DNA from 3 places in the Renibacterium salmoninarum ATCC 33209 genome. Region 3 is predicted to be linked to each of the others. Evidence: riboswitches for the same ligand, from Rfam matches in the RefSeq annotation. Region 3 holds a riboswitch; each other region holds the start of a gene.
The links. A riboswitch is a leader RNA that binds a small molecule or an ion and turns the genes downstream of it on or off. The one in region 3 is predicted to bind thiamine pyrophosphate.

Region 1 (10,074 bases), 110 kb from region 3:
CACGGATTCCATGGTGCTGCGATGGACGAAATCGCGATTGCTGCCCAAGTTTCAAAACCGGTGCTCTACCAACACTTCCCGTCGAAGCGAGATCTGTATTTAGCGCTTTTGGATCAACAATTGGCTGAGCTAACCAAACGCATGCTCACCGCACTAGCTTCAACGGACGACAACAAGTATCGAGTACAGGCCACCATCAAGGCGTATTTCGAGTTCGTCTCCAAGGACGATCAGGCGCATCGACTGATCTTCGAAAATGATCTGGTCAACGATCCTGAAGTTGCCGCAAAAATTGAGCTGTTCAACGCAACGTACGCCAATGCGATCGCGGGCGTCTTTGTGCATGACACAGCGTTAGATGACAAAGAAGCTACTTTATTGGCCCGCGCGCTGGCGGGTTTGTCTAACGTAAGTGCCCGGTATCGGGTTGAAAACGACGGCGAAATTGAGCTGGATCGGGCCGTTCAATTGATTTACCGTTTAGCTTGGCGCGGAATCAGCCGATTCCCCAAGGAGCCCACGGCTGAAGGAAGCTAGACTGAAGGCCTAAGCTAGGAAACTAAGCGGTAGCAAACCCAGAAGGAGCATGCGCGGTGGAAGTCAAGATCGGTATTCAGAACGTTGCTAGAGAGATCGTCTTCGAATCCAATCAGGATGCTGACGCGGTTGCGCAGCTGGTTTCAGAAGCTATTAAATCTGGCACGGAACTCCGCCTAGCGGACGACAAGGGACGCACCGTGATTGTGCCCGGAAGTTCCATTGGCTATGTAGAGCTCGGTGCTGAAGAAGCCCGACGAGTCGGATTCGGATCACTCTGACATGGTAGATCTGGTGGTCATCGCGCTGATTTCAGTGGGCTTAGGCATGATTGTTTGGGCAGCTGACAAGCGGCATGAAAAGTATGGAGCAGTACTGGCTCCGGCTGCTGCCGTCATTGGTGCGATGCTTACTTGGATACTCACCGTCGCGGTAGGACTAGGCTACATTTCCGGCTGGATTTGGGTTCCTTGGATCGCTTCGCTGCTAGTCGGTGTGATCGTTTCGGTTATTGCGACGCAGGTAGTCGGCCGCAGCCGGAGCAACATTGACACCGCGCAGATGACCGCGATCCTGCTTCGCGGCTAAGCGAGCAACAACTAAACGTTCATAACTCGGCACGCCCTTGCATCTGCGAAGATGCCAGGGCGTGTTCGCGTCGTGGGATGCGACCAGCCCCGGCCGCCAAACGCCCGGCAATCACTGCATGTTTGAAGGCCTCAGCCATTCGGACCGGATCGCCAGCGCGGGTGACCGCTGTTGCCAAAAGCACGGCGTCGCAACCAAGTTCCATCGCGAGCGCAGCATCCGATGCAGTACCGATTCCGGCATCAAGCACAACTGGTACCGATGCCCGGGACACAATAAGTTCAATATTGTGCGGGTTGAGAATGCCCAGACCGGTGCCAATTGGCGCACCAAGGGGCATCACGGCTGCGGCGCCAAGCTGCTCCAGTCGAAGCGCCAGAACAGGGTCGTCGTTGCTATAGGCGAACACGGTAAAGCCGCGTTCAACAAGTTGCCCCGTGGCCTCAAGTAACTCCACCGAATCTGGCAGCAATGTCTCTTCGTCTGCGATGACTTCCAATTTCACCCAGTTGGTTTCCAAAGCTTCTCTGGTAATCTCGGCGGTAAGAATTGCTTCTCTGGCGGTAAAACAGCCCGCAGTATTTGGCAGCACCCGAATTGAATTGCTCAGCAGCAATTCAAAGAGCGAGTTATCTTGCCCCGGGGCGTAACGCCGTATCGCCACCGTAGTTAATTCGGTGCCCGAAGCCAGCAACGCCTCGCCCAACCCGCTCAGGCTCGGGGCGCCACCAGTGCCCATGATGAGTCTGGAACCTAGCGAAACCCCATCAATGACCAATTCATCGGCCAACAGATTCTTGGACATCTTTCAGCCTCCCTGAACTGCAGCAACGATTTCAAGCTGGTCGCCTTCGGTGAGAGCAAAGCTCGCCCACTGTGAGCGCGGCACCAGTTCCGCATTGCGGACGACGGCGATGCCTAGCCTGCCGCCGTCGGCCGGTTGCCCATTGGTCAAGAGTCCGCGACCGGTGTGCGCTGACACCAAATCGGCAACGTTCGACGTTGAATTCGTGTGGAATTCCTGTCCGTTGACGCTGATTCTCATCGTGGTTCCTTTGTGGATAATCCCTCTGTGCTGAACCGTGTTGCGGCAAACTGATCCCATTGCGGATCCGGCGCACCAGCCAAGATCTCGAGGCAGATTTTGGCAATCGCGGGAGTCAAAAGAACAGCGTGCCGGAACATTCCAGTGGCTACTATCAATCCGGCTGAGACTCGTCCGAGCAACGGCGAATTGTCCGGCGTACCGGGGCGCGCTCGAGCGGTGGATTCAAGCAGTTCTAGTTCTGCAACCGCTGGCACTAGCGCCTGCGCATCCCGCAGCAGTTGGTAGACACCACCTGCTGAGATTCCCGTTTGTTGATCTTCACGTTGCGTCGCACCGATCACCACGGTGCCGTCATCACGTGGCACCAAGTACACCGCCGAGCCATGTACCAGTCCGCGGACGGTGTGTGTCAGAAGCGGTCGAAGGGCCTGGGGAACCCCAAGTCGCAAAATATCACCGTGGACTGGTCGCAGTGGAAGCGGCACCGGTAACCCCAATAACGTGCCCGCAGCAAGCCCATTAGCCACAATCACCTCATCGGCAAAGAACTGGTTTCCGTCAGCAAGCTGAACCATGCCGGGGGCAACCGCCACCGCCGCCGTGCGCTGAATGTCGAGTCTTTCGATCAGGGCCTGCGCGAGCTTTCGCGGATCAACTTGGTGATCGCCGGAGGCAAAGTAACCAAAAGGGCCAACATGCGCCGCCAGTAGCGGCTCTTGGCGGCGTAGTTCAGCCAAGGAAAGCCGATCCACCGGCAAGCCTGCTAGTGATTGCGCCGCAACTCAGTCCGAAAGCGCAGCTCTATCTGCGGCATCCACACCAACTAACACGGTGCCGGTTTTTCGATAACCAATGTTGGCTGCTAATCCGGCTACGAATTGCGGCCATAATCCCGCCGCCGCAAGCATCAGCGACTGCAGCGGCCGTTCCTGATGGTGAAATTCAGTGACCGGCGCCAGCATCCCGGCAGCAGCGAAGGTGGCGCCAGAGGCTGGGTCTGGATCAACCACCAGCACACTACGTCCGCTGCATTGAACCTGCCAGGCAATGCCTAACCCGACGATGCCGCCGCCAACTATGACGACGTCATGGTGTTGCATTCATTGGTCCCTTCCCTACGCCGGCATGATCCGGTTCAGGTTCGTTGACGGTCGGCGCTATTGTCAGTTGCACCCTCTCAGCCCGTTGATCAAACGATGGGCTCCCGCGGTAGCTCTAGTCTAAGTGAGTTATTGCCCTGACCGGCAAGCCACGAATCGCCCGCTAGGCTGGAACTCGTGACGAATTTGCAGACAGCTCAGCTCTATTTATGCACCGAGGCCCGCGAGCGCGAAGGTTATTTCGAGGATTTCCTTGACTCGGCATTCAGCGGTGGTGTGGATATTATTCAGCTCCGAGACAAGCGCCTTGAGGCCGCCAAAGAATTGGAACTGCTGAGCGTGCTGCGCAGCGTTGCAGAACAGCACGGCAAGCTCTGGGCAGTCAATGATCGCGCAGACATTGCCCAGTTGAGCCAAGCACCGGTCTTCCATATTGGTAAAAAGGATCTGCCAGTTCCGGCGATGCGCGCGCTGTTACCCAACGTTAGCGCCGGACTGTCTAGCCATTCACCCGCGCAGGCTTCGGCAGCGGCAGCGAATCCCGGCGTCGACTATTTCTGCGTTGGGCCACTGTGGGCCAACGCCCACGAAACCCGGCCGAGCCGCGGTGGGCCTGGCCCACGAAACCCGGCCGAGCCGCGGTGGGCCTGGCCTTAGTGCGCTATGCCGCGACGCTGCAGGCGAGTAAACCGTGGTTCGGTATTGGCGGCATCGATTTGAGCAATATCGCTGAAGTAGTGGCTGCTGGCGCGCAACGCGTTGTGGTGGTTCGGGCGATCACTGAAGCTACCGACCCGGCGGCCGCGGCCACTGCGCTCAAAGCTGAGCTGCCTCAGCTCTGAACTGGCTCGCGACGCGACATCCCGGTAAAGATATTTACGCGGTAAGCCCCAACTGACTCATGCGGCGAGAGTGATTTCTGCTCAATCCGGCCAGCAGCTGTTGCCGCTCAGCTGTGCTGATCCCTGGTATGAATCCGTTTTCTTGGCTGATTCTTTGTACTTGTGTCAGTGCTTCGCCAACTAAACGTCGCCCCCAAAGCGCCAGTCGTGAAGCCAGCCGCGGATCGTCGTCAAGCATGCTGCGAAGTCGGCGTTGTAGAACCGATGACGTGTCATCTGCCGCCATGATTCGCTCGATCAGACTGTTTGTCGCCGGGTCAAGGAATTTCGCAATAGCTTGATAGAAGTCTGCGGAGACCGAGTCGATGACATAAGCCTTCATCATTGACTCGTACCAATCGGCAGGCCGGGTTCGTTCGTGGAAGGAATCAACCGAGCTCTGAAACGGCAGCATTGCAGACTCAACATCCTCGCCAAGCTCAATTAGCGCATCAGAAACCGATTCAAAGTGCCCAAACTCCAGCACGGCAATGCGACCGAGCGCGGCACGATCTTGCAGCGTTGGCGAAAATCTGGCATCTGAAGACAAGCGCTCAAAAGCAGAAAGCTCGCCATAGGCCATTGCGCCGAGCAAGCCAACAATAAACCGATCAGTCATGCTTGCAAGACTAAATCACAATGGACATACCTCTGGACCGAGACGCTAGGCTGAGCCTGTGCCTCATTCCCACATCTTTGTGCGTGACAGTGACCAGAGCTTAAGCGAAGCCCTGGCAGCCCTTCGGCTTGAGTTCGAACTGCCTCAAGACTTTAGCCCGGAGGTGATGGCTGAGCTCGAGCAATCGATCAAAGACTATGACGCTCCAACGGCGGATTTGAGCCAGCTGGGCTTCATCACGATTGATCCACCCAGTTCGATGGATCTGGACCAAGCGATGTTCTTGTGCCGCGAAGGTCAAGGTTATCGGGTCTACTATGCGATCGCTGACGTTCCGGCGTTTGTGCCCGCTGGCGGGACTTTAGATGCCGAAACCCGCAAGCGCGGGCAAACGATCTATCTACCAGACCAAGTGGTGCCCTTGCATCCGACTAAGCTCAGCGAAGCCGCCGCGAGCCTTTTAGCGCAACAACGTCGCGGCGCTTTCGTCTGGCAAATTGTGCTGGACGCCTCTGGCAAGACCGTGAGCGCCGTCGTCGGACGGGCTGTTATTTCTTCGATCGCAAAGCTTGGATATCAGCAAGCCCAAGATGAGCTAACCGCCCAGACTGAATCGGCTTATCTGGAAACTCTCAAACTTCTCGAAGAAATCGGGCTTAAACGGATTCAACTTGAACGCGAGCGCGGTGGCGCAAGTTTGAATTCTCCCCAGCAGGAAATAGTTCATGAAAACGGCGAATACAGCCTGATCTTCCGGCCGAATCTAGCGATTGAAGATTGGAATGCGCAGATCTCGCTGCTGACGGGCATGGCTGCTGCGCGAATAATGCTCGATGGCAAGATCGGCATCTTACGCACTATGCCGGCCCCGGACCCGGCTGCGATCGCTAAGTTTCGCCATCAAGCGGTGGCGCTGGGTAAACCCTGGCCTGCGGAGCTCGCTTACGGCGAGTTTCTGCGCTCACTTGATGCAGCTGACCCTAAGCAGCTGGCGCTATTACACGATGCCACGTCGCTTTTCCGCGGTGCCGGCTACACCAATTTCGACGGCGAGCTGCCGCCAAACCCCGGCCAGGCGGCGGTAGCTGCGCCTTATGCGCACACCACCGCTCCCCTGCGCAGGCTGGTTGATCGCTTCGTCCTGACAATTTGCGATGCGCTCAGCAACAATCAGCCGGCGCCGCAATGGGCTCGTGAAGCGCTGCCCAGCTTGCCTGCTCTGATGGCTGCCTCGGATCAGCTGGCGGGGAAGGTCGAGCGTGCTGCCCTCGACACGATTGAAGCGGCGCTCTTGAGTACCCGAGTTGGTCAAGATTTCGACGCCGTAGTGGTTGCAGGCGCGCGCAAATCCGGTGGCGAGAAAAACGGCGACACCCGCTGCGCTGTTCAGCTCCGGGAACCCGCAGTCAACGCCCCTTGCGAAGGTGATTTGGCCCCCGGCACCGAGGTTACGGTGCGCTTGCTCAGAGCAGATATCCACAGCCGAAAAGTGCTCTTCACGGTTTCACCTGCTAAAACGAACTCCGCTGGATAAACTGAGCCAGCCATGATCCATCGATGGGAGCAATAAATGTCAGGTGCAGACGAGTTCATCCTGGTCGAAGTATTTCTTGATGGCCAGGTTGCCGTATCTGGCCGTTCAATCAGCCCGGAAGGGCAGCAGGACGCCTACACCGCTGCAATTGCCTACATCGGAAACCAAGCCGCCCAACGTGGCACCCGGTTACTAGCCAAAGGCATCGACCATACCAATGGCGATGTGAGTTGGTTCTACGTGGACGAACGCGGCGAGGCCTACTCGGCATTTAACGCAGCCGCCACTGAACCTACTGCTGTCAACAATGCACCCATCGATCAACTTCCTAATTTCGACCCTTATCCGGTACATCCGGACGATGACGTGGCCGAAACTGTGTTGCGAGATCGGCCAATCCAGCAGCGCGCCGAAGCGTCAATGGCGCAAGCTTTTCGAGCCTCCGCGACTGCCGAGGCCGTGCCGACCCAGGTAACCACTGACATCGCTGACGCTGTGCAGCCTCTGACTCGACGGCAGTTCGTCAAACCGCCCAAGGAACGTCCAGCCACCGGCATTCGGCGCGCGGTGTATACCCTCAGTGGCGGTGCCGTGAATTTAGGCATGAGCGTCCGCGAGCGCGAAGAAGCCGAGCTGGAGCGCCGAATTGCCCGTCAGCTGCCGGGCAGCTACACCACTGCCGTGCTTTCGCTCAAAGGCGGCATCGGCAAAACCTCAACTACGGTCGGGGTGGGCATGATCTTGGCCGAGTACCGAGGAGACCCGCCCTGCGCAATTGACGCGAACCCAGATTCCGGCGATCTCGCCGAACGCGCCTTGGGCGAATTGCTATACCAGCCGGAAGGCTCCCGAACCATCAGCGATGTGATTCGGGACATTGACTCAATCACAACCTTGACCGAGCTCTCGCGCTATATGCATCGCGCCAACCGGCTACACCTCATCGCCGGTGAGCAGGATCCTGCGCTGTCAGATTCGCTCACTGCAGAAGAGTATTTGCGCATTCGAAATCTGATTTCTCAGTACTACTCGGTGATTTTGACCGACTGCGGCACCGGGGTATCGCACGCGGCAATGTCTGGCATCCTTCCCACCGCCACAAATCTGATTATCGCCGCCGGATACGCAGTCTCCGGTGCGAAGCGGGCGCGCAGCACGCTCGAATGGCTCTCTAGCCATGGCTACGAAACCCTGGCACGCAACGCGGTCGTGGTGATCACGGACAAAGACGAGGTGTCTAGTCGAGTGGACAAACACGCGATTGATGCCGAACTTGCTGGCCATTGCAAACAGTTGATCGCGGTGCCACATGATCGCGGAGTGGCCGATGGCGATCAGATTTCCCTCGACGCGCTGCGGCCTGCGACTCGGCGAGCGTATAAAGAAATCGCGGCAGCAATTGTGGGCGGTTATGTTTGAGTCTCGATAAACATTTAGATATTTGTATATATTGATGTGTACTGCTGAGTATGGACTTTCAAGAAATCTTCAAATGGATCGGTTCCACCTGGAATTGGATCACTAGCACAGTTGGCGTAATCATCAGTGGCATCAATAACGTGGTGACTACCGTGAGCGGCTGGGCCAGCACCGTGTCCTCTTGGTTCGGCGGCATTGGCGGTTAAGGAACAGCAGATCGACGCGGCTAAATCCACCTCGCCAGCGATTCCCGTTAGATCAGATAGACTGATTCGGTATAAAAGGATGCCCGGTCGTTCCTGCAATGACTTTTCACGATCGCTCCACTTATCGCCGCGATCTTTCCAGTGGCGCTGAATCTCTCGGCGTCACACGCAAATCCGCGATCGGCTTCCACTGGCTGTGCCAACCACCTTGGCTCCGTCCACCGCCCAATCGGGCGGCCGACGTCGAGCCTGAGATGGCACCTTAAAGGAAGTACACGCTCTTGACTATCGATAACGACTACCATTTGCATGCCGAAGGTTCCGACGACGAACTGACAGTCGAAGCCTCACCCACCACCACCGAAGATCCGCACGCAGAAGCGGCTGAAACCTTCGCCGACTTCAACGTTCGGGCGGATATTGTTGAGGCGCTTGCCGACGCCGGCATTGTGCACCCCTTCCCGATCCAGTCGATGACCTTGCCGGTCGCACTGGGCGGCCATGACATCATCGGTCAGGCTAAGACCGGCACCGGAAAGACTCTTGGCTTTGGCGTACCGGTGCTACAACGCGTTACCGCGCCAAAAGATGAGGGCTATGACGCTTTACCCGTGCCAGGAGCTCCGCAAGCACTTATTGTGGTGCCCACGCGTGAGCTTGCCGTGCAGGTAGCTAATGATTTACAGACCGCCGCTCGCAAGCGTGGCGCACGCATCACCACAATCTACGGTGGCCGTGCTTTCGAACCGCAGATCGAATCCCTCACCAAGGGCGTCGAAGTTGTTGTTGGTACCCCGGGCCGATTGATTGACCTCTTCAAACAGCGCCACTTGAACTTGAAGAACGTTCGCATGGTGGTTCTTGACGAGGCCGACGAAATGCTCGATCTGGGCTTCTTGCCGGACGTTGAAACGTTGATGGCGGCAACCCCCGCGGTGCGCCAGACAATGCTTTTCTCCGCGACCATGCCTGGCCCGATCGTCGCGATGGCTCGGCGCTACATGACTCAGCCGACGCACATCCGCGCCGCCGATCCGGATGATGAGGGTCTCACCAAGCGGGATATCCGCCAGCTCGTTTACCGCGCACACAGCATGGATAAGATCGAGGTTGTCGCTCGTATCCTGCAGGCACGCGGCCGCGGCCGGACCATCATCTTCACCAAGACCAAGCGCACCGCCGCCAAGGTGGCTGAAGAACTCGCAGAGCGCGGATTCGCTTCAGCCGCGATCCACGGCGACCTAGGCCAAGGCGCGCGTGAACAAGCGTTGCGCGCCTTCCGTAACAACAAGGTCGACGTCTTAGTCGCAACCGACGTCGCTGCTCGTGGCATTGACGTTGACGATGTGACGCACGTGATCAATTACCAGTGTGTGGAAGACGAAAAAATCTACCTGCACCGAGTGGGCCGCACGGGCCGCGCTGGCAATAAGGGCACTGCAGTGACCTTCGTGGACTGGGATGACATGCCAGGCTGGGGCTTAATCAACAAAACCCTGGGCCTGCCTTTCGATGAGCCAGTGGAGACTTACTCTTCCTCGCCGCACCTTTACAGCGATCTGGATATCCCGGAAGGCACCAAGGGCCGACTCCCCAAGAGCCAGCGTACGCATGCTGGTTTGAACGCTGAGGTCTTAGAGGATCTGGGCGAGACCGGCAAACGCCACGGTGGTCAAAGCACTGGATCGGGGCGCGGAAACGACAACCGAAACGGTGCCGGCGGAAATCGGGGCGGCCAGTCACGAGATGGCCAACGCCGTCGTTCCAATGACGAGCGCCCCGCGCGGAGCCGCAACAGCAACGGCCCGGCCGCGGACAATGCTGCGGATTCAACGCCGTCCACCGAGGCCAGTAAACCTGCCCGCGCTCGGCGCAGCCGGACTCGTCGTCGTAATGGCGAAGTTGTCACCGAAAGCAATTCGGCGACGGATCGCGGCACGGATTCAGCTACGGCCAGCGCGCCGTCGTCGGATTCCTGAACGCTTCGATGAGCGGGAACGCTTGGCGGCACGACGGACCTAATCTGGTGGTCGAGGCAGAAAATTCCAGTTATCTCTCGACCTTGCCAGATGGGGCGTTCTCGCTCATCTATTTGGATCCGCCCTTCAACACCGGGCGGACTCAAAAACGTCAATCCACCAC
Region 2 (10,074 bases), 1.2 Mb from region 3:
AACTAAGCCTGCCGTAGTTGAAGCAAACTCAGAAGTGACTGCCGAGCCGGTTGACTCGGTTGCGGTAGTCGAGGCTGAACCGGTTCAAGCCGAGGAAGTTACTTCAAGTCCCTTTGCTTCGCCGTTCTCGGTGCCGGCTTCAGCGGCGTCGTTGTTGTTTCAAGCCCCCGACCTTTCACTCGCGCCGGTAGTTCGTGAGCCAGTTGTGGCCGCTGAACCCGATGAAGATGCTGAGCTAGATGACTCGGGCCCCCGTCGTCGTCGTTCACGGTCGCGGAAACCTCGGGCTGTTGAAGCGGCAGCAGAAGACAGCGGAACTGAAGCCGAATCTAGCGAAAAAACCGAAACAGAAGAAGGCGACGGCGTGGTCTCACGCCGGCGCCGACGTCGGCGCCGCGGTGACGCAGATCTAGAGCTGACTGGTGGCGGAGAGGATGATCCGCCCAACACGGTGACCCGGGTGCGCGCACCGCGGCAGCCTTCGGAGAATGTTTCCAACAAGGTAACGTCGTTGCGCGGGTCGACTCGACTCGAAGCCAAGAAGCAACGCCGACGGGAGTCTCGTGACACGGGAAGGCGTCGCCAGGTCATTACCGAGGCAGAATTCTTAGCTCGACGTGAGTCAGTTGAACGAGTCATGGTGGTTCGTCAGCGGGACGAACGGATTCAAATTGGTGTGCTGGAAGATGGAATTCTTGCGGAGCACTTCGTCTCTAAAACGCAACAAGATTCGCTCATTGGCAACGTCTACCTAGGCAAAGTCCAAAACGTTTTGCCCAGTATGGAAGCGGCGTTCGTAGATATCTGTCGCGGACGCAATGCGGTCCTTTATGCGGGCGAAGTCAATTGGGATGCCGCCAAACTTGACGGTGCGCCGCGTCGAATTGAAAATGCGCTCAAATCAGGTGACACGGTCTTGGTACAGGTAACCAAGGATCCGGTTGGGCATAAGGGTGCTCGGTTGACCAGCCAGGTTTCTTTGCCAGGTCGGTACCTGGTCTATGTTCCGGGCGGGTCCATGACGGGCATTTCGCGCAAGCTGCCGGATGTTGAACGGAATCGTCTCAAGCGGATCCTCAAAGACAATCTGCCGGAGAATGCTGGCGTTATTGTTCGCACCGCTGCCGAAGGGGCAAGTGAAGAGGAGCTCACGCACGATATCAATCGCTTACGTGTGCAGTGGGAAGGCATCGAGTCACAAGCTTCCTCGACCAAGACGCTTGCGCCGGAAATGCTGTACGGCGAACCTCACCTGACGATCAAAGTGGTTCGCGATGTCTTCAACGAAGACTTTGCCAAGTTGATTGTCTCCGGCGAGGAAGCGTGGGACACCGTGGAGGCTTACGTCACGTACGTAGCGCCAGATTTGGTGGACCGGCTAGAAAAGTGGACCAGTAACGAAGACATTTTTGCTGCGCATCGGATTGATGAGCAAATCTCCAAGGCTCTTGAGCGTAAGGTCTTTCTTCCCTCTGGTGGATCCTTGGTGATTGACCGTACTGAGGCGATGACCGTCGTCGACGTTAACACTGGGAAGTTCACTGGCTCCGGCGGAAACCTTGAAGAAACGGTGACCAAGAATAACTTGGAAGCCGCCGAAGAAGTAGTTCGGCAACTACGTTTGCGCGATATTGGTGGCATCATCGTCATCGACTTTATTGACATGGTGTTGGAATCCAACCGGGATCTAGTGCTCAGGCGGCTAGTGGAGTGCCTGGGGCGTGATCGCACTAAACACCAGGTGGCCGAAGTGACTTCGCTTGGGTTGATCCAGATGACTCGCAAGCGGATGGGTACCGGTCTGCTCGAGGTATTTGGCGAGCAGTGTGAAGCTTGTGCTGGACGCGGCGTGGTGACACACGAAGAGCCAGTTGAACACCGACGGACCACGCACACGATCGCTGCGGAGCAACACAATCCGCGCGCCGAAAATCAGCGGCCAAGTCGTGGAGAGCGCAAGCGTAATCGGAATCGCCAGCAGAATCAGGTTGAGCCTGAGGCCGAGGAATTGACCGAGGATGAGAAATCCGCGAAGGCTTCAGCTGCTAGGGCCGCTTTGGCCAATATTGCTGCCGCGGCGCAAGCTGCCCATGAGCACGACGGTGAAGAGCCGATCGATGCAGTTGACAGCGTTGTTAAGCCGCAAGCAAGCCATGACGCCGCCGTTTTGACTATCGGTGGTGAAAAGGTGGAGATTCCGCGCGGTGAGCACGTTGATGACGCTCCGCATATGCCTGAGCTCACTCTTGATGGTCTTGCAGATGTCTTCAATCACCTTGTTCCAGAAGATTCAGAGCCAAAATCGCGCTCTCGGCGACCGCGTCGTCATCGTGCCGCTGGACGTGCGCAGGGGGCTGCTAACAGCAACGAGATTCAGTCAATTGAGGGCGAGTCGGCCGGTGGAAAAACTGTGCCAGTGGCTAAGGCGCCATCGGCAAAGGTTGATCCGGAATCGAAGAAGCCGGCGGCTAATGAGCCAATGATTCTGGGCGTAGGGGTTCCTGCTTCAGAGCTCTAACCTCGATTTCAGATAGCAAGAGCGCTTTGCGTTAGCCAGAAAACAGGTTTTCTGGCTAACGCAAAGCGCTCTTGCTATCTCGGATCTAATCTACGGCTGAGAATTCTGCACTGCCGTGGCGAACGGTAGACTCAAGAGCTGACACGGGGTGCCAGGCCAGGAGGGCAGGCTGAGAATCGATACCCGTTGAACCTGTCCGGTTAGCACCGGCGGAGGGATGTCAGATGCTGCCGCTCACGCCAAACCACTTGCTATTAGAACCAGTGCCCACAAAGCAGGTACCCAGAGTGCTGACTATCGCCGGCTCGGATCCTGCGGGTGGGGCTGGGATTCAAGCAGATCTGAAAAGTATCGGTGCCAATGGTGGTTACGGCATGGCAGTTATCGCCGCTCTGACGGCGCAAAATACCAGGGGAGTGCGGGCGGTGCACGTGCCACCGATCGAATTCTTGGTTAGCCAACTTGAAGCAATTAGCGAAGACATTACTGTCGACGCCGTCAAAATCGGCATGTTGGCAGATGCCGCGGTGATTGGCGCCGTCAGTGCTTGGCTTCGAAAGGCTCAGCCACCACTCGTAGTTTTAGATCCTGTCATGATCGCTTCCAGTGGTGCTCGACTATTGGACCCAGCGGCGGAGATCGCGCTACGAGGCTTACTTCACCAAGCTGATCTAATCACGCCAAACTTGCCGGAGATGGGCGCTTTGCTCGGTAAACCTGAACCTAAGGACTGGGCCACCGCGGTGCAGATGGCCTTCGATTTAGCCGCAGCATATGACACTAAGGTGCTGCTTAAAGGTGGACATTTCACTGATGAAATTGTCAAAGATGCACTGATATCGGTCGGAGAAGCGCCGGTTGTCTTTGAAGCTCGTCGAATTGAGACGAACAACACACACGGCACCGGGTGTTCGCTCTCCGCTGCGATAGCTACTCGCCAGGCGCTTGTTGGTAATTGGCACGAAAGTCTTCGGGGAGCAACAACCTGGCTGCACGGCGCAATTCGTAGGGGTTCGGAGCTCAACGTAGGCAATGGATACGGCCCGGTCCATCATTTTCATCAATGGCAAACGGCGTCGGTGACTGAAAGTTGGTGGCAGGAGATCGAACCGATCCGAGCCGGCATTCTGGCGTTGCCTTTGATCAAAGATCTGCGCTCCGGAGAGCTGGCCGAAAGTGACTTTGCTTACTATTTGGCGCAAGATGCACTTTATTTGAAGGAATACTCTCGCGCTTTAGCCAGAGCAAGCGCCCTTGCGCCCACCGAAGGGGAGTAGCTGTTTTTGGCCAAGAGCGCCGCCAACGCGCTAGAGTGTCGAGTCGGAAATGCATCGGACGTGGTTGCGTGAGCATCCCGCGCAGCTGGTACAGGGCCCGGTGACCAAGCGATACGTTGATCATCTATTGGCTGCCAGCGCCAGCGACTATGGCACCTTAGTAGCTGCCGTGCTGCCTTGTTTTTGGCTCTATGCCTGGGTTGGGGCAGAGCTATCCGCGCTGGCACCGGTAAAAGATGACCATCCCTATGCAGCTTGGTTGGCAACGTATTCCGATGCAGAGTTCTTCGCTTCTACCGCGTTAGCAATTCGATATGCGGAGCAGGCAGCCGCAGTAGCGGGCCCTAAATCGCTGGAATCCATGCGGAACGCTTTCTTCGAAGCGAGCCAGCATGAACTGGATTTCTTCGACGCACAGCGCGCCCTGCTTGGTAGCGCGCTCAGCGCCCGGTAGTATGGACAGGCACGGTTCGCCGCGCAGCCATTCGAGCTCTTGGTGAAACTGAGTTAATTCGAAGTATCGAGAAGTTCGTGCATTTGCAGTGTCAGCGCTTCATGGCGTATTCTGGACTGTCGGTGCATACGCAGTTATTGGGTCGTGTCTTTCGCAGTGAAAATCACAGCGAAGATGCTCAGATTCCCTCGGCGAGTGGCACAAGCAGATCCTGAGAACGGAAGCAATCAGTTTCCGCACGCAAACTTTAGTTTTTTATCGTCGAGAGAAGTGAGTTACCCAGTGGTTTACGCGATTGTCCGCGCAGGCGGCCGCCAAGAGAAGGTTTCCGTTGGAGACTTCGTGACCCTGAACCGCGTCCCCGGTGGAGTTGGCAGCACCATTGAGCTGCCTGCTGTTCTCCTGGTTGATGGTGAGAAGATCACCTCGGATGCGAAAGACCTGGCAAAGGTCAAGGTAAAGGCAGAGATCCTCGAAGACCTCCGTGGTCCGAAGATTGTCATTCAGAAGTTCAAGAACAAGACCGGTTACAAGAAGCGCCAGGGCCACCGCCAGGCGTTGACCAAGGTCAAAGTCACCTCGATCGCGTAAGCATCCTTAGAGACTCAAGGCAGGAAAAACAATGGCACATAAAAAGGGCGCGAGTTCGACTCGTAACGGTCGGGATTCCAACGCACAGTACTTGGGCGTGAAGCGTTTCGGCGGCCAGGTCGTCAAAGCAGGCGAGATCATCGTCCGCCAGCGCGGCACCCACTTCCACCCCGGCGCAGGCGTTGGCCGTGGCAAGGATGACACTCTCTTCGCACTGGAAGCTGGTGCAGTTGAGTTCGGCGCACGTGGCGGACGCCGCGTTGTGAACATCGTTGTAGCTGCAGCAGCCGAGTAATTTCGGCACTAAGCACAATTTTTTGCGGTGGAGCGGGCCGAACGGCTCGCTCCACCGCTGTTTTAAGCTGGTCCTAGATTATAGATACCAGCCCCCTGAATTCAAGGAGATCACGATGGCAAGCTTTGTTGACAGAGTGGTGCTCCACGTCTCAGGTGGCTCTGGTGGCCACGGTTGCGTTTCGGTCAAGCGCGAAAAATTCAAGCCCCTGGGTGGTCCCGACGGCGGCAATGGTGGCGACGGCGGTAACGTCATCCTGCGGGTTTCGCACCAAACAACCACGCTCTTGGACTACCACCACGCACCGCACCGACACGCGAGTAACGGTGGCCAAGGAATGGGCGATTGGCGTGGCGGCAAGCAAGGCGAAACGCTGATCTTGCCGGTCCCTGACGGCACCGTGGTGAAAACTAAAGACGGTGAAGTCTTGGCTGACTTGGTTGGTGAAGGTACCGAGTATGTTGCTGCAGCCGGTGGCCAAGGTGGCTTGGGTAATTCTTCGCTGTCCTCACAGAAACGCCGTGCGCCAGGATTCGCGTTGCTCGGCGTAGACGGAGAAGCCTCCGATATCGTACTGGAACTCAAATCGATTGCAGACATCGCACTCGTTGGCTTCCCATCGGCTGGTAAGTCCAGCCTCATCGCTGCGATGAGCGCCGCACGACCCAAAATTGCGGATTACCCCTTCACCACCTTGATTCCAAATCTTGGCGTCGTGGAAGCGGGCGAAGTTCGCTTCACCATTGCCGATGTGCCTGGGCTTATTGAAGGTGCTAGTGAAGGCAAAGGTCTTGGCCACCACTTCCTGCGCCACGTTGAGCGTTGTACCGCACTTGTGCATGTGTTGGATACTGCGACGCTCGAATCAGATCGAGATCCTCTTAGCGATTTAGCGATTATTGAAGCGGAGCTTGAAAAGTACGCGGTTGATATGAGCTACGCGGGTGTTGACGGCGAAGTTATTCCGCTTAACGAGCGGCCAAAGCTCGTGGCGTTGAATAAGATCGACACCCCTGACGGTAAAGATATGGCAGAGTTCGTTCGCGCCGAATTAGAGGGTCGCGGCTACCGCGTCTTCGAGGTTTCCGCTTCTTCCCATGAAGGATTGCGCCAGCTTTCCTTTGCCATGGCAGAACTAGTCACCGCAGCGCGGGCGCGAGCAACTGTCGTCACAGCCAAAATTACCCCGCCAGTCCTTCGGCCACGTGCGGTCAATCGCAAAGAATTCACCATTCGCCCCGAAGAGCGCAATTTGGAGCCGTTGTTCCGAGTTCTTGGTGCTAAGCCAGTGCGTTGGGTGAAGCAAACGGACTTCACTAACGAAGAAGCAATCGGCTACTTGGCAGAGCGCCTGAACAAATTAGGTGTTGAAGACGGACTTTTCAAAAAGGGCGCTAAACCCGGCGACACCGTGGTAATCGGTGAAGATGGCGAAAATGCCGTGGTCTTCGATTGGGAGCCCACCATGATGGCCGGTGCCGAATTGCTGAGCGGGCCTCGTGGCACCGATCCTCGTTTTACGGATCTGGGCGACCGTCCAACCCGATCGCAAAAACGTGAAGAGTATCAAGAGCGGCGGGACGCGAAATCTGCTGCGCGAGCTGAGCTTGAGTCAGAGCGAAAAGCAGGCATTTGGACCGAATCTGTGTCTGCTCGCCGTGACCGCGAAGCGCATGAAAGTCGAGAAGCTGCCAGCACGGACGACGGCGATGCGCTCTGATAGCGTCGTCGTCGGCGGTCGAGAGCTCTTAAAAACTGCCTCTCGAATCGTCGTTAAAGTCGGGTCTTCCTCACTCACCTCGGTAAGTGGCGGCATATCTGAGCAGGCGCTTAGTCAGCTTGTCGATGTATTGGCGGCTCGAAAGAAGCAAGGCGCCGAGATTATTTTAGTCTCCTCAGGTGCGATCGCGGCCGGGTTAGCCCCTTTGGGCTTGGCCCGACGTCCTAAGGATCTAGCGACGCAGCAGTCGGCTGCGAGCGTGGGGCAGAGCCTGTTGATGGCCCGCTACGGTGCCGCTTTTGGTAGCCACAATGTCACGGTTAGTCAGGTGCTGCTCACAGCAGAAGATCTCACCCGACGCACCCAATATGCCAATGTGTACAGAGCATTGGAGCGCCTACTTAATCTCGGTGTACTTCCCATCGTGAATGAAAATGACACCGTGGCAACACACGAGATTCGCTTTGGTGACAACGATCGATTAGCAGCTCTGGTGGCGCACCTCGTCAAGGCCGACGCAATGGTGCTGCTTTCCGACGTCGATGCGGTCTACGACGGGCCGCCAAACACCGGAGCCCGGCGAATTGAGCAGATAAGCAGCCCTGAGGATCTTGCCGGAATCAAGATTGGCTCGGTCGGTTCCGCTGGAGTGGGTACTGGCGGAATGGCGACCAAAGTCCAAGCTGCGTCCATCGCGGCAGGGTTTGGCACACCAGCTTTAGTTACTTCAGCAGCGAATGCCGAGGCGGCTTTGGCCGGTGCCGATGTGGGCACCTGGTTTAGTTTGCATGGCGAACGACGTCCGATTCGGTTGCTATGGCTGGCACATCTGGCTAGCACCCACGGAAAGTTAACTCTGGACGACGGCGCCGTTGCTGCCATCCGGGAACGACATAAATCCTTATTGCCAGCCGGAATCAAAGCAGTGTCCGGCGAGTTCGAAGCGGGCGACGCCGTTGAATTAGTTGACTTAGCGGGCCGCACGTTTGCGCACGGCTTGGTCAATTATGACGCCGCGGAATTGCCAACGATGCTGGGCAAGAAAACTAAGGATCTAGCCGGAGAATTGGGCCGAGACTACGTCCGCGCCGTCGTCCATGTGGATGACTTAGTTCTCATTTGATCCCCAACTTCTGCTCGTCTACTGCGCGCGATTACACTTGATCCATGACAGAGCTCATCAGTTCAGCGACCGCCTCCACGGCAGATGACGCCAAGCAGGACGGCGTGCAGAATTCGTCTCCGGCGGATAACGTGCCGGTCGAAGCTGCGGTCTTTGCGATCGCGGACCGATCAAGGACTGCAGCCCGCAAACTTAGTCGCGCTAATCGAGCCTGGAAAGACCGTGCCCTGTTAGCTATTGCTCATGAACTGTTGGCCCGCCAAGACAATGTGCTGTCAGCGAATGCGGCTGATATCGCGGCGGCCAAGGAATCCGGCACTTCGGACGCATTGCTGGATCGGATGTCGCTGAATCAGGAGCGGATAAAGAAACTTGCGGTGGCATTGGAAAACCTTGCCGCACTGCCTGATCCAGTGGGCACAGTTGTTCGCGGGCAGACCCTGCCAAACGGACTTCGGCTGCAACAGGTCAACGTGCCGATGGGCGTAATAGCCGCGATTTACGAAGCGCGGCCCAACGTCACGATAGATATTGCCGGTTTGGCGCTCAAGAGCGGCAATGCCGTGATTTTGCGTGGCGGTAGCGCGGTGGCGCAAACGAACACGGCATTACTGAATGTCATGCGGGATGCCTTGGAGAAGGTGGGGCTATCGGTTGACGCGGTCCAAAGCGTCGATTCCTTTGGACGCGAGGGTGCTGCTGCCTTGATGCGAGCTCGTGGACGAGTGGATGTGCTGATTCCACGTGGTGGCCATGAGTTGATTCAGACGGTCGTTGACAATTCGTCGGTGCCGGTGATCGAAACCGGTGAGGGTAATGTGCACATTTTCATCGACGAATCTGCCGCCGTCGAGTCTTCGGTCGAAATCTTATTGAATTCCAAAACACAGCGGCCCAGTGTTTGCAACACGGTAGAGACACTTTTGGTGCACGAAGGCTCCAAGGCACTTGGGCCAGTCCTGTCCGCTTTGGCCGCTGCTGGCGTGCGATTGCACGTCGATGAGCGCATCATGGCAAAGCTCCCAGCCGGGGTAGTGGCGGTGCTGGCTGACGATCATGATTGGGCCACTGAATATATGGATCTTGATCTGGCCGTGGCGATGGTCGATTCGCTTGATCAGGCCATCAAGCACATTCGTCGCTGGACCACAGGTCATACCGAAGCAATCTTGTCGAATAATCTGCTCAACACCGAGAAGTTCGTCGCTGAGATTGATTCGGCGGCAGTAATCGTGAATGCGTCGACCAGATTTACCGACGGCGGTGAGTTTGGACTTGGCGCCGAAGTGGGTATTTCTACCCAAAAGTTGCATGCCCGCGGGCCCATGGGATTGGCCGAATTGACCACAACCAAGTGGATTGTGCATGGCGAGGGCCAAGTTCGCGGCTAAGCCGCGTAACATGGTGTCGATAAGAAAATTCCCCAGAATCGATTACAGGGAGAAAAATGCTGACCCAGCTCGTCGGAGCAGCCGTCATTGCCGCAAGCGAGCATGAGGAGCCGGCCCCCTTATTTATGCCGTTCTGGATGTTCGGCGTGGTGGCAATTCTGGTGCTGCTCTTGCTCATGTTCATCACCATGTCGTTTACCAACCTCGGTAACCGTCATGAAGCTCATGAAGAAGAGCCAGATCCGCATCGCCAACACACGAATAACCACGATCACGGCGAGGTCAAGGCGACCTCCAATCACTGAGCAGCAAGTGCGACTCGGCACGATTCCGCATGGTGATCCGAATCGCCGGGTGCGGCTGGGTGTTATGGGTGGCACGTTCGACCCGATTCATCACGGCCACCTGGTTGCAGCAAGTGAGGTCGCTGCCAGGTTCGAACTGGACGAGGTCGTCTTCGTGCCAACGGGGGAACCTTGGCAGAAGGCTAAACGTCAGGTCAGCGAAGCTGAGCATCGTTATCTCATGACGGTCATTGCAACTGCGGCAAATCCGCGTTTCACCGTGAGCCTGGTGGATATTGATCGACCCGGGTTGACCTACACGATCGACACCTTGCGAGATTTGCGTCAAAGGCGGCCGGATGCGGATTTGTTCTTCATTACCGGCGCGGACGCTATGGCTCAGATCATGTCATGGAAAGAT
Region 3 (10,074 bases):
GTGACGCAGCATTTACGCCCGGTTGCCCCTTGTAACCTCGCTGCAATATAGATCCCTTTTAGGTGAAACACGATTTCGCCAGACTCAAAGGCAACAGTGACGCCGCCTCCGCGCGGCGTGTTCAATCACTGACGCACTAGATGAGAAATAATTGGGAAAGGGGCGCGGCATTCATGAATGAAGGTGATACCGCTTGGGTGTTGGTTTCAGCAGCACTGGTTCTGCTCATGACGCCCGGACTGGCGTTCTTCTACGGGGGGATGACGCGGTCCAAGGGTGTACTCAACATGATGATGATGAGCTTCGGAGCAATCGCCTTAGTCGGCGTGCTCTGGGTTCTCTAAGGTTACTCGGCGGCCTTCGGCACCGACGTCGCTGGTGGCCTGCTGGGCAACCCATTCGAAAAGTTTGGGCTGAACGGCATTCTCGAAACCGGTGACGGCATGCCTTTGGTTGGCACCATTCCGGAAATTGCCTTCGTTGGTTTCCAGGCGGTGTTCGCAATCATTACGGTGGCGTTGATCTCCGGCGCAATCGCCGACCGCGCGAAATTTGGTGCCTGGATGTTGTTCGCTGGCATCTGGGTCACGGTGGTCTACTTCCCGGTGGCGCACTGGGTCTTTGACTTCAATAAAGATGCGAACGGGAACCCGATTGGTGGCTGGATCGGTCAGGGCCTCGGCGCAATTGACTTTGCCGGTGGTACCGCCGTTCACATCAACGCGGGTGCTGCTGCGCTTGCGCTGGCATTGGTCTTGGGCAAACGCCTTGGCTTTGGTAAGGATCCCAGCCACCGTCCGCATAACTTGCCGTTTGTGATGCTCGGCGCCGGTTTGCTCTGGTTTGGCTGGTTCGGTTTCAATGCTGGCTCGGCTCTGGCCGCCAACGGCGTTGCCGGTATTGCTTGGATTAATACCTTGGCTGCGCCGGCTGGTCTGGTGGCTATTACGCCAGCGGCAGTTGCTATCACTCCGGTCTGGTCAATCGTTCTTGGCGTGCTAGCCGGAGTAGTTTGTGCCCTAGCTGTTGGTCTGAAATACAAGCTGGGTTATGACGACTCACTTGACGTTGTTGGGGTGCACCTAGTTGGTGGCTTGCTGGGCACACTGTTTATCGGCTTTGCAGCAAACCCCGGATCGCCGGCAGGTGGCACTGGGGTGTTCTACTGCGGTGGACTTGAGCTATTGGGTAAGCAAGCCATCGGTTCCTTTGCCGTGTTGATCTACTCTTTCGTAGTCGCCTTTATCGTGGGTTGGATTATCAACAAAACCATGGGGTTCAGGGTCTCGGAAGAGCACGAAGTCAATGGCATCGATGTTTCAGTTCATGCCGAGACTGCCTACGAATTTGGTGGCAGAGTGGGCAGCGCATTCCATCCCTTGGATGAGGCGCTCCGCCGACGGCCGGCTGAGTCCGAGTCTGTGGTGCCAACACCTGCCAAGAGCACGGACGAGAACACTAGGGTGGAAGCATGAAACTCATCACAGCGATCATTCGTCCGGAGAAGTTTGACGACGTTCGTGGCGCTTTAGAGAGCTATGGTGTGCAAGGCCTCACGGTCAGTGCGGCTAACGGTTATGGGCGTCAACGTGGTCACACCGAGGTCTATCGGGGTGCCGAATACGTGGTTGATTTGCTGCCCAAGATTCGGATAGAAGTACTTGCAACAAATGATCAGGTAGATGACATAGTCGACGTGATTATTTCGAGCTCGAACACCGGACGGGCTGGCGATGGCAAAGTCTGGACCGTTGATGTTTATGAAGCTGTCCGAGTGCGTACCGGTGAGCGGGGTACTGCTGCAGTCTGACCGGTACTCATTCGGTTTGAGATAGCGAGACGACGTGGGGCTAGCCAGAAAACATGTTTCCTAGCTAGCCCCACGTCGTCTCGCTATCTCAATTGCGTTCCGGGCCTAGGCAGGTTCGCTACTAGTAGGCCAACTCGCTGGCCCCGAACTTCCGGCGGCGTAGTCATCCATCGGAATTTTGTTTGCCTGCCAAGCTTTCAACGTTGGTTCAACGATTTGCCAGCACAGCTCGGCAGTATCACCCCGGACCGAGAGTAACGGATCGCCCTTGAGCACGCCGTCGAGCATTTCACCATAGGGCAGCAACGGATCGCCAGCTAGATCCGCTTCCAGCCGAACCCGGTTCAAGGTGAAGAGATCGCCAGGTCCATTGACATCGAGGTCTAGTCGAAGCGTGTCGGGTCCAAAACCGATGTGCAGTCGGGTAGGCGAGTCGGTGCCAAGGAATCCAGTGGGCAAATGCGGCACGGACTTGTACGTGATGATCGCTTCTTTACGGGCTTTACCTAAAGATTTACCCGAGCGCAGCGTGAAGGGCACGCCAGCCCAACGCCAGTTAGCAATTGAAACTTGAACTTCAGCCAGCGTCTCGGTGTTATTTTTCGGGTCAACGCCGGATTCGCTCACGTAATCAGGCACCTTCCGTCGGCCAATTTTCCCGGCAGAATAGCGGGCTCGTCGACTGTTCTTTGGCTCCGCAGTGCTGGCCCGCAGTACGGTGGCAATGCCATCGCGCACGTCTTGCTCGCTGAGGGTAGCCGGTGGCTCCATGGCGACGATTGCCATGATCTGGAGCAGATGGCTTTGGATCATGTCGCGCAGCGCGCCAGCCCGGTCGTAATATCCAGCCCGGTTTTCCAACGTGAGGTCCTCGTCGAAAACGATCTCTACTTTCTCGATGTGATCCGCATTCCAGAGTGGTTCGAGAAGTCGATTCGCAAAGCGAAGGCCCAGAATATTGAATACCGTGGATTTGCCAAGAAAATGATCCACCCGATGAATATGGTCTTCAGGTACCAGCGCAGCGAGCGTCTCATTGAGTCGATCCGCAGATTCGACCGAGGAACCAAATGGCTTCTCCATCACTAGCCGAGTTTCTGCCGGCAGGTCTGCCGCGGTCAAAATTTCGCAGGCACGCTGGCTCACCGCAGGCGGTAAGGCGAAATAGACTGCAACTGGCCCGGTCAACTTTGCTAGTAACGCGGGCAATTCACTCGGCGCCGTGACATCAATCTGGTGGTAGACGCTGGTCTTTTCGACCTTTGCTAGCGCGGTGCGACCAGCTGCATTTGCCTCCTTGGCAGCATCGCCGAAGACTCTGCTGACTCTTTTGTCCCAAGGCTCAGCGGGTGCGTCGCCGGTGCCAGCACCAACCACAGTCAGGTTTTTTGCTCGCCCTGCCGCGATCAACCGCGCGACGCCGGGCAGTAGCAACCTTCCGGTCAGGTCGCCAGAGGCACCCAGGATGAGCAGAGTTCGGATACTGCCGGTTTCAGAATTTCGCTTTGTTTCAGCCACCTACCCAGCATGTCACTTTCGCTGCCAGATTGGCAGGGATCAATCTGGCAGTTTGATCCGTTGACCTTGGTATCCTTGATAGTTGATCCACTCAAAGCTTTAGACTTCTTAGACCTCTTCGAAAGATAACCTCTGGTGTTCAATTCACTTGCTGATCGGCTAGCCGCAACCTTCAAGAATCTTCGTGGCAAGGGCAGGCTTTCCGAAGCCGACGTCGATGCCACAGTCCGGGAGATTCGGCGCGCCTTGCTCGATGTGGACGTCGCGGTGCCTGTGGTGCGCGAATTCACCGGCAAAGTTCGTGAACGTGCCATGGGTGCGGAGGTCAACGCCGCACTGAATCCGGCGCAGCAGATCGTCAAGATTGTTAACGAAGAACTTGTGGCAATTCTTGGTGGGCAGACCCGTCGGATTCGTCTGGCAAAGAACCCACCGACGGTCATCATGTTGGCTGGTCTCCAGGGTGCTGGTAAAACGACTTTGGCTGGAAAGCTTTCTAAATGGCTTAAGGGCCAGGGGCACTCACCGCTTTTGGTGGCAGCGGATCTACAGCGTCCTAACGCGGTCAAGCAGCTGCAGGTCAACGGCGAACGGGCCGGTGTGCGGGTCTTTGCCCCGCATCCTGGTGTTTCTTCCGAATTTGAGTCTGCTACTGGTGACCCGGTTGCGGTAGCACAAGCAGGCTTGGCCGAGGCACGCAGCAAGCTGCACGACGTCGTCATCGTTGATACCGCCGGTCGCTTGGGTGTTGACGCAGAATTGATGCAGCAGGCCGCAGATATTCGGGCAGCGATCTCGCCGGACGAAGTGCTCTTCGTCATTGATGCGATGATCGGCCAAGATGCGGTTGCTACCGCGCAGGCCTTCGATGAAGGTGTGAATTTCACCGGCATCGTGCTCTCAAAGCTCGACGGCGACGCCCGCGGTGGTGCCGCACTTTCGGTGGCAACGGTCACCGGCAAACCGGTAATGTTCGCCTCGACCGGTGAGTCGCTAGATGACTTCGAAGTCTTCCATCCTGACCGGATGGCCTCGCGCATCCTTGATATGGGCGATGTCCTGACGCTCATCGAGCAGGCAGAGAAGAACTGGGACAAAGATGAAGCCGCTCGGATGGCGAAGAAATTCGCTGACCAAGAGGATTTCACACTCGAAGACTTCTTGGCTCAGATGAACCAGATTCGCAATATGGGCTCGATGAAAAAGATGCTCATGATGATGCCGGGCGCGCAAAATATTCGCCAGCAGCTTGAGCAGTTTGATGAGCGCGAGATTGACCGGGTCGAAGCAATTGTTCGTTCGATGACGCCGCATGAGCGTGTTGCGCCCAAGATCATCAATGGTTCACGCCGGGCGCGCATCGCACGTGGTTCAGGTGTGCACGTTTCCGAGGTCAACGGTCTGTTGGAACGTTTTGGCCAAGCGCAGAAGATGATGAAAAAGATGGCTTCTGGCGGCGGTATGCCTGGCATGCCAGGTATTCCTGGTGCCGGTGGTGCGCGTAAGGGAGCAAAAAACGCGCCCAAAAAGAAAGCCCGGTCAGGAAATCCAGCCAAGGCCGCCCAGCAGTTGCGCGACGCTGAGGAGAAGCGATCTGCGAAGAGCAGCGCACCCACTGGTGCTGCCTTTGGCGCGCAAAACCAAGAGTTCGACCCAACGGCCATGAATTTGCCCAAGGGTTTTGACAAGTTCCTCGGCAAATAGAAGCGGGCTGAACCAGGCTATTGGCTGTTACTTCTAGCTCGTCTAGGCGCGTTGTCTTTGTCCACGGCAGTGGGTTCTTCGGTGCTGCGGCTTGGCCCGCACAACATGTGTTGGCAGGCAGCTTCGATTGCCTCTTTGTACGCAGGTCGGGCTTCGATGCGGTGCTGGAGCCGTTGCCCACCGATTTTGTTGCCGATGCGCAAATAGTCATTGACAATCTGCAGCTCGATGGACAACAAGGCGGTCACGTCGTCGCGCATGCTCAAGGTGCGATCTCGGCAATGATGGCGGCAGTCCAGCGTCCAGACTTGGTCCATTCGCTGACCTTGTGTGAGCCGGCATGTCTGTCATTGACCAAGGACTTACCGGCAACCGCTGCGCATATGAAGCTTATGCAGCCAGTCTTCGATCAGCGGGCCACGCTGGACGACGTCGGCTATCACCGTCAGTTCGCTCAGCTTGCGTTTGGTGAGGCCGCTCGAGTTTTAGACCCGGACGACGCTGAGGCTTTACGTTCCGCGCATCGGCTTCGCTTGCAGGCGCCAGCATGGGCGGCCCCGCTCGATATTGTGCCTGGCGTACCCACTCTGGTACTCACCGGTGGCTGGGAGCCTATGTATGAAGAAGTTGCGGAATATCTCTCCAGCACTGGGGCGCAGCATCTGGTGGCGGGCGGCGGCCACCGACCGCAAGATACCGAGAACGGTCAGCGAGCGATCAAAGAGTTTTTAGCCGCTTAGCCGCCGCGTCATGTGCTCCGCGTCATTTGCATCACATCAGGGAGCTCAGCGCTTCACTTGTGCGCAGATAAGCGGGGTGGAGCGATCCAATACCCGGCTTATCTGCACACAAGTGGCGTACAGTTAGTCCAGCGGGCAACCAGATCGCACGAGTGCGGCTCGAACTTTGGCCACTGCGTATGCTCCTTGTGCTTGCAAATCTGCCGCAGTCAACCTAACTATCGTCCAACCCGCGTGCTGCCAGCCGTCGTCCCTTGCGATGTCCGCTGCTAGCTGATTTCGGCTGCGGTGATGATCGCCTTCGTACTGGATCACAATTTTGTAGTTGATGTAGGCCAGGTCTGCCCAGCGGAGTGGACGGCCATCGATTTCGTCGTCGAGCGAATGATTTACCGTGGGCTCCGGTAAGCCCGCCGCAATCAAGCGCAGCCTGAGTCTACTTTCCTGTGGTGAATCCACACCGGGACGTATCTTTGCTGCGGCAGCACGACGTAGTACGTTGGCTTTCGCCCGTACTGGTAGCAGCTCGGTGAGTTCCGCCACGCCACACAACGCTTTGCGGTGCTTGCCGAAATCCCGCGAGCGTGCGCGTACTAGAAAATCGCCAGCGACCACAAGATCTTCCTCGGTCAGAATGGTTGCTAGATCGCGCCACGTTCGCTCCGGCGTCGTAAGCCAAACTCCGCGGCGAAAGGTAATTTCGTTTCGCTCGATTCGTAGTCGATGACCGTGGACGCCCTTTCGCCGCGGTTGGGCAGCGGGCTGCCTACGACTGATATCCAATTCCGCTCTGGCTTCGAGCCAGTAGGGCAGGGGAATCTGCCAGAGGATCGCGGCCGTGACGTGGCTTGCGAACGCTCCAGGGTTGCCGCCAGATGGCTTTGGACTAGCTCGGACAACTTCGCATCAGAGCCTTTGACTATCCGTAGCCCCCTGCTGGGGATCTCTAAATCAGCGGCGGTGCTCCGAGACCGCGAAACGCCAAGTTCTTTTGCTTGGGCCAAGGTGAATGCGGGGCGGGGAAGTTCTTGAGGTAGCTGGTGGCGTCGCATCACCACAGTTTACCGCCGAAGCCCGACGCTATCGGTCACTTGTGCGCAGCTGAGCCGGGTTCTGTGGATAAACATCCGACTCAACTGCGCACAAGTGAAATTAGGACCGGGATTCCGAGTAAATTTCCTTACCGGCAGCGACGAACTCTTCGGACTTTGCCCGGAGACCAGCCTGCATTTCCTCGATCGAGGCCACTAACGTTGCTTGTGCTGCTGCGCCACCAAATTCTGCGCGAATGTCTTGAGAGATTCGCATTGAGCAGAACTTTGGCTCGCACATTGAACAAAAGTGTACGGTTTTCGCCGGCTCAGCAGGCAAGGTCTCGTCGTGGAAGGCTTCTGCCGTGGCCGGATCCAGCGATAACGAGAACTGGTCCCGCCAACGGAACTCGAATCGTGCTTTGGACAGCGCATCGTCGCGCAGATGTGCGCCAGGATGTCCCTTCGCCAGATCTGCGGCGTGTGCAGCAATCTTGTAGGTGATAACGCCGGTCTTAACATCGTCTTTGTTCGGCGAACCCAAGTGCTCCTTGGGCGTCACGTAGCAAAGCATCGCAGTGCCGTAACGAGCAATCTCGGTGGCACCGATAGCCGAGGCGATGTGGTCGTAGCCCGGTGCAATATCGGTGACCAAAGGTCCCAGTGTGTAGATAAGGGGCACCCTTGCAGAGTTCCTGTTGCCGTTCAACGTTTTCCCGCACCAGGTGGAAGGGAATATGGCCTGGCCCCTCGACCATCACCTGGACATCGAATTCCCAAGCCCGCACCGTCAGTTCGGCCAGGGTATCCAACTCCGCGAACTGGGCGGCGTCGTTCGCGTCTGCGGTGGCACCTGGCCTCAGGCCATCGCCTAGGGAAAACGCGACGTCGTACTGAGCAAAAATCTCACAGAGCTCGTCATCGTGCGTATAGAGGAAATTCTCTTGATGGTGAGCTAAACACCAGCCCGCCATAATCGAACCGCCGCGGGAGACGATGCCGGTCACGCGGTTTGCCGTCAGCGGCACGTAACGCAGCAGCACCCCGGCGTGAATGGTCATGTAATCAACGCCTTGTTCGCATTGCTCAATCACGGTGTCTCGGAAGATCTCCCAGGTCAGCGCCGAGGCATCACCATTGACCTTTTCTAGCGCCTGGTAGATCGACACAGTGCCGATCGGCACGGGGGAGTTGCGGATAATCCACTCGCGCGTGGTGTGAATATCGTCGCCGGTAGACAGGTCAATGACTGTGTCCGCACCCCAGCGGGTGGCCCACTGCATTTTGTCGACTTCTTCAGCAATCGAAGAGGTCACCGCAGAGTTGCCGATATGGGCGTTGATTTTGACCAAGAAGGCCTTGCCGATGATCATCGGCTCAGACTCGGGGTGATTGATGTTGTTAGGGATGATCGCTCGACCGGCAGCCAGTTCGGAACGCACCAGCTCGACGTCGCAGTCCTCACGTAACGCGACAAAACGCATTTCTTTGGTGATGACGCCGGCGCGAGCGTAATGCATTTGGGTCACGCGTTTGCCTGGCAACGCGCGCCGTGGTTCCGGTTTGGCACCTTGCCATTCGGCAGAGGCCGCGCCTCGGCGCACCGCTGAGCGTCCGTCGTCGGAAAGATCTCGACGCCGGCCCTGATAAATTTCGACGTCGCCGCGCTCAGTGACCCAGCCAGCGCGAAGCGGCGGCAGGCCACGAACAGGATCGCTGCCGGGACCGGCCGTGCGGTACGTGATGAAGTCCGGATTAGCGCCTTCTGGCGAATCATCGAGCGCGATTCGTGTGACGGGAACGCGCAGCTCACCGTCGTTAAGAAAATCCAAGGAGTGGGCAGGGTGATTTTGAGCAGAAATGAAGGTATTTCCTACTTCCTTCGCCGGAATAACCCGGACAGGTTCGAACGGTCGCAGGCGGTATCAGCCCGATCTCAGCCCTTTGCCAAGGGCACCCGTGTGGATGCTCCGAGGTTAGCAGACTGAACACCAAGAACTCTGATCCGCAAGGCTAGGCTGGTGCTATGGAGTTCAAGATTCGGCCAGCGCGAGCAGAAGACTACGAGAAGCTTCCTGAGATCGAGACTGCGGCAGACGCCGTGATTAACATGGTTGGGCTACCTGAAGCAAGCTCCCTAGCAGAATATCGGCAAGGAAAGTTTGTTGCGGTTGCGCAGAGATCCGGGAGGCTTTGCGGGCTAGCCAGAGTTGATGAGGTCGACGGACAAGCCCATTTGGAGCAGATTTCGGTGCTCCCAAGCGACTCAGGTCAAGGGATTGGCCGGGCGTTAGTTGAAACCGCCAAAACCTTGGGCACGGAATGCTGGTTATCGGCAGATGACGCTATGTACCTTCCGCGATGTATCTTTCAACGCGCCGTTCTATGCGCGATGCGGCTTTGCAGTGCTGGAAGAACCTGCGAATCAGTTGTTAGCCCTGCGTCAACGCGAACGCGAACTCGGTCTTGACGGGCTGGGGGTTCGGGTTGCAATGATGACAGATTTAGCGCTGGCATAACAAGAAAACGATATGCCCGGCGCAACACGACCAATAGCAGGATAGGCAAAGGTTCGTAAGCTCCGAATCTCCAGATACTGTGGACTCGACGGAGGCCCGAACACCGGACCTCAAACGATCCATGGGAGGCCATGCCATGTCCACCAATCAGCTGTTCATTGCTACCCACCACGAAGCCAGCCGTTTTGCCCGAGGAAACGGCTCGGCACCGAAAAATCTCATTGATTTGGGTGAAGCCACGGATCTTGACCTTGAAGTTCTTGGCGAGCTAGCGGTAAAGACCGTCCACGCAACCGGCACAGAGACCGCGCTAGGAATGGTTGATGTTGATCTTGACCAACTTATGGTGCTTCCTGATGCACTAGTGGAAGTTTTCGCTGAGCTGCCCACCTTGGAAGATCAGGAAGAAGTTACCGAGCTAGCGGCGGCTTGGGCGGCTACTGAAGAACTCGCCAGCACCGTCGAGGTAGCTGAGCCACTCTTACGAAGCATCGCGGGCTTGGCCGCCCAGGTTATCGCAGCGGATGAAGATGCCAGATTGACGCTGTATTACATCACAGCGTAAGAACTGCCCGGCTGAAGTTCGCATGCTGCGGAAGCATCTGGCATAATGAACAGGTACTCGATCCGCGCAGCCCCTCTCTCTGCGTGCGCATTGTGTCCTTTAGAACCCTCAGATCGGCCCGCCCCACGGGAGCGTGACACGGGGTTCGACTCGTTTCAGAAACAGGAGTGACCACAAAAGTGGCCGT

Region 1: linked by a shared signal. The riboswitch ahead of thiO (glycine oxidase ThiO) and the one ahead of thiC (phosphomethylpyrimidine synthase ThiC) in region 3 are both predicted to bind thiamine pyrophosphate.
Region 2: linked by a shared signal. The riboswitch ahead of thiD (bifunctional hydroxymethylpyrimidine kinase/phosphomethylpyrimidine kinase) and the one ahead of thiC (phosphomethylpyrimidine synthase ThiC) in region 3 are both predicted to bind thiamine pyrophosphate.

Annotation. Positions count from the first base shown of each region.
Region 1 is NC_010168.1:1,017,576-1,027,649, reverse strand. It holds gene RSAL33209_RS05250 (TetR/AcrR family transcriptional regulator) at 1-537, shown strand, start outside; gene RSAL33209_RS05245 (DUF3107 domain-containing protein) at 594-818, shown strand; gene RSAL33209_RS05240 (hypothetical protein) at 820-1,125, shown strand; gene RSAL33209_RS05235 (thiazole synthase) at 1,145-1,930, opposite strand; gene thiS (sulfur carrier protein ThiS) at 1,934-2,170, opposite strand; partial or broken gene thiO (glycine oxidase ThiO) at 2,167-3,273, opposite strand; TPP riboswitch at 3,268-3,391, opposite strand; gene RSAL33209_RS05220 (thiamine phosphate synthase) at 3,451-3,930, shown strand; gene RSAL33209_RS19980 (thiamine phosphate synthase) at 3,915-4,115, shown strand; gene RSAL33209_RS05215 (ferritin-like fold-containing protein) at 4,150-4,773, opposite strand; gene RSAL33209_RS05210 (RNB domain-containing ribonuclease) at 4,832-6,307, shown strand; gene RSAL33209_RS05205 (MinD/ParA family ATP-binding protein) at 6,344-7,726, shown strand; gene RSAL33209_RS17470 (hypothetical protein) at 7,777-7,932, shown strand; gene RSAL33209_RS05200 (DEAD/DEAH box helicase) at 8,214-9,911, shown strand; gene RSAL33209_RS05195 (DNA-methyltransferase) at 9,920-10,074, shown strand, end outside.
Region 2 is NC_010168.1:2,885,017-2,895,090, reverse strand. It holds gene RSAL33209_RS14300 (Rne/Rng family ribonuclease) at 1-2,518, shown strand, start outside; TPP riboswitch at 2,653-2,753, shown strand; gene thiD (bifunctional hydroxymethylpyrimidine kinase/phosphomethylpyrimidine kinase) at 2,743-3,795, shown strand; gene RSAL33209_RS18990 (thiaminase II/PqqC family protein) at 3,845-4,249, shown strand; gene rplU (50S ribosomal protein L21) at 4,532-4,840, shown strand; gene rpmA (50S ribosomal protein L27) at 4,872-5,135, shown strand; gene obgE (GTPase ObgE) at 5,251-6,855, shown strand; gene proB (glutamate 5-kinase) at 6,845-7,978, shown strand; gene RSAL33209_RS14270 (glutamate-5-semialdehyde dehydrogenase) at 8,023-9,369, shown strand; gene RSAL33209_RS14265 (hypothetical protein) at 9,426-9,674, shown strand; gene nadD (nicotinate-nucleotide adenylyltransferase) at 9,640-10,074, shown strand, end outside.
Region 3 is NC_010168.1:904,659-914,732, forward strand. It holds partial or broken gene RSAL33209_RS04600 (ammonium transporter) at 174-1,475, shown strand; gene RSAL33209_RS04605 (P-II family nitrogen regulator) at 1,472-1,810, shown strand; gene RSAL33209_RS04610 (glucose-6-phosphate dehydrogenase) at 1,916-3,328, opposite strand; gene ffh (signal recognition particle protein) at 3,464-5,032, shown strand; gene RSAL33209_RS04620 (alpha/beta fold hydrolase) at 5,053-5,772, shown strand; gene RSAL33209_RS04625 (hypothetical protein) at 5,896-6,555, opposite strand; partial or broken gene thiC (phosphomethylpyrimidine synthase ThiC) at 6,925-8,665, opposite strand; TPP riboswitch at 8,664-8,774, opposite strand; partial or broken gene RSAL33209_RS19965 (GNAT family N-acetyltransferase) at 8,914-9,114, shown strand; gene RSAL33209_RS18565 (hypothetical protein) at 9,143-9,322, shown strand; gene RSAL33209_RS04640 (hypothetical protein) at 9,459-9,887, shown strand; gene rpsP (30S ribosomal protein S16) at 10,067-10,074, shown strand, end outside.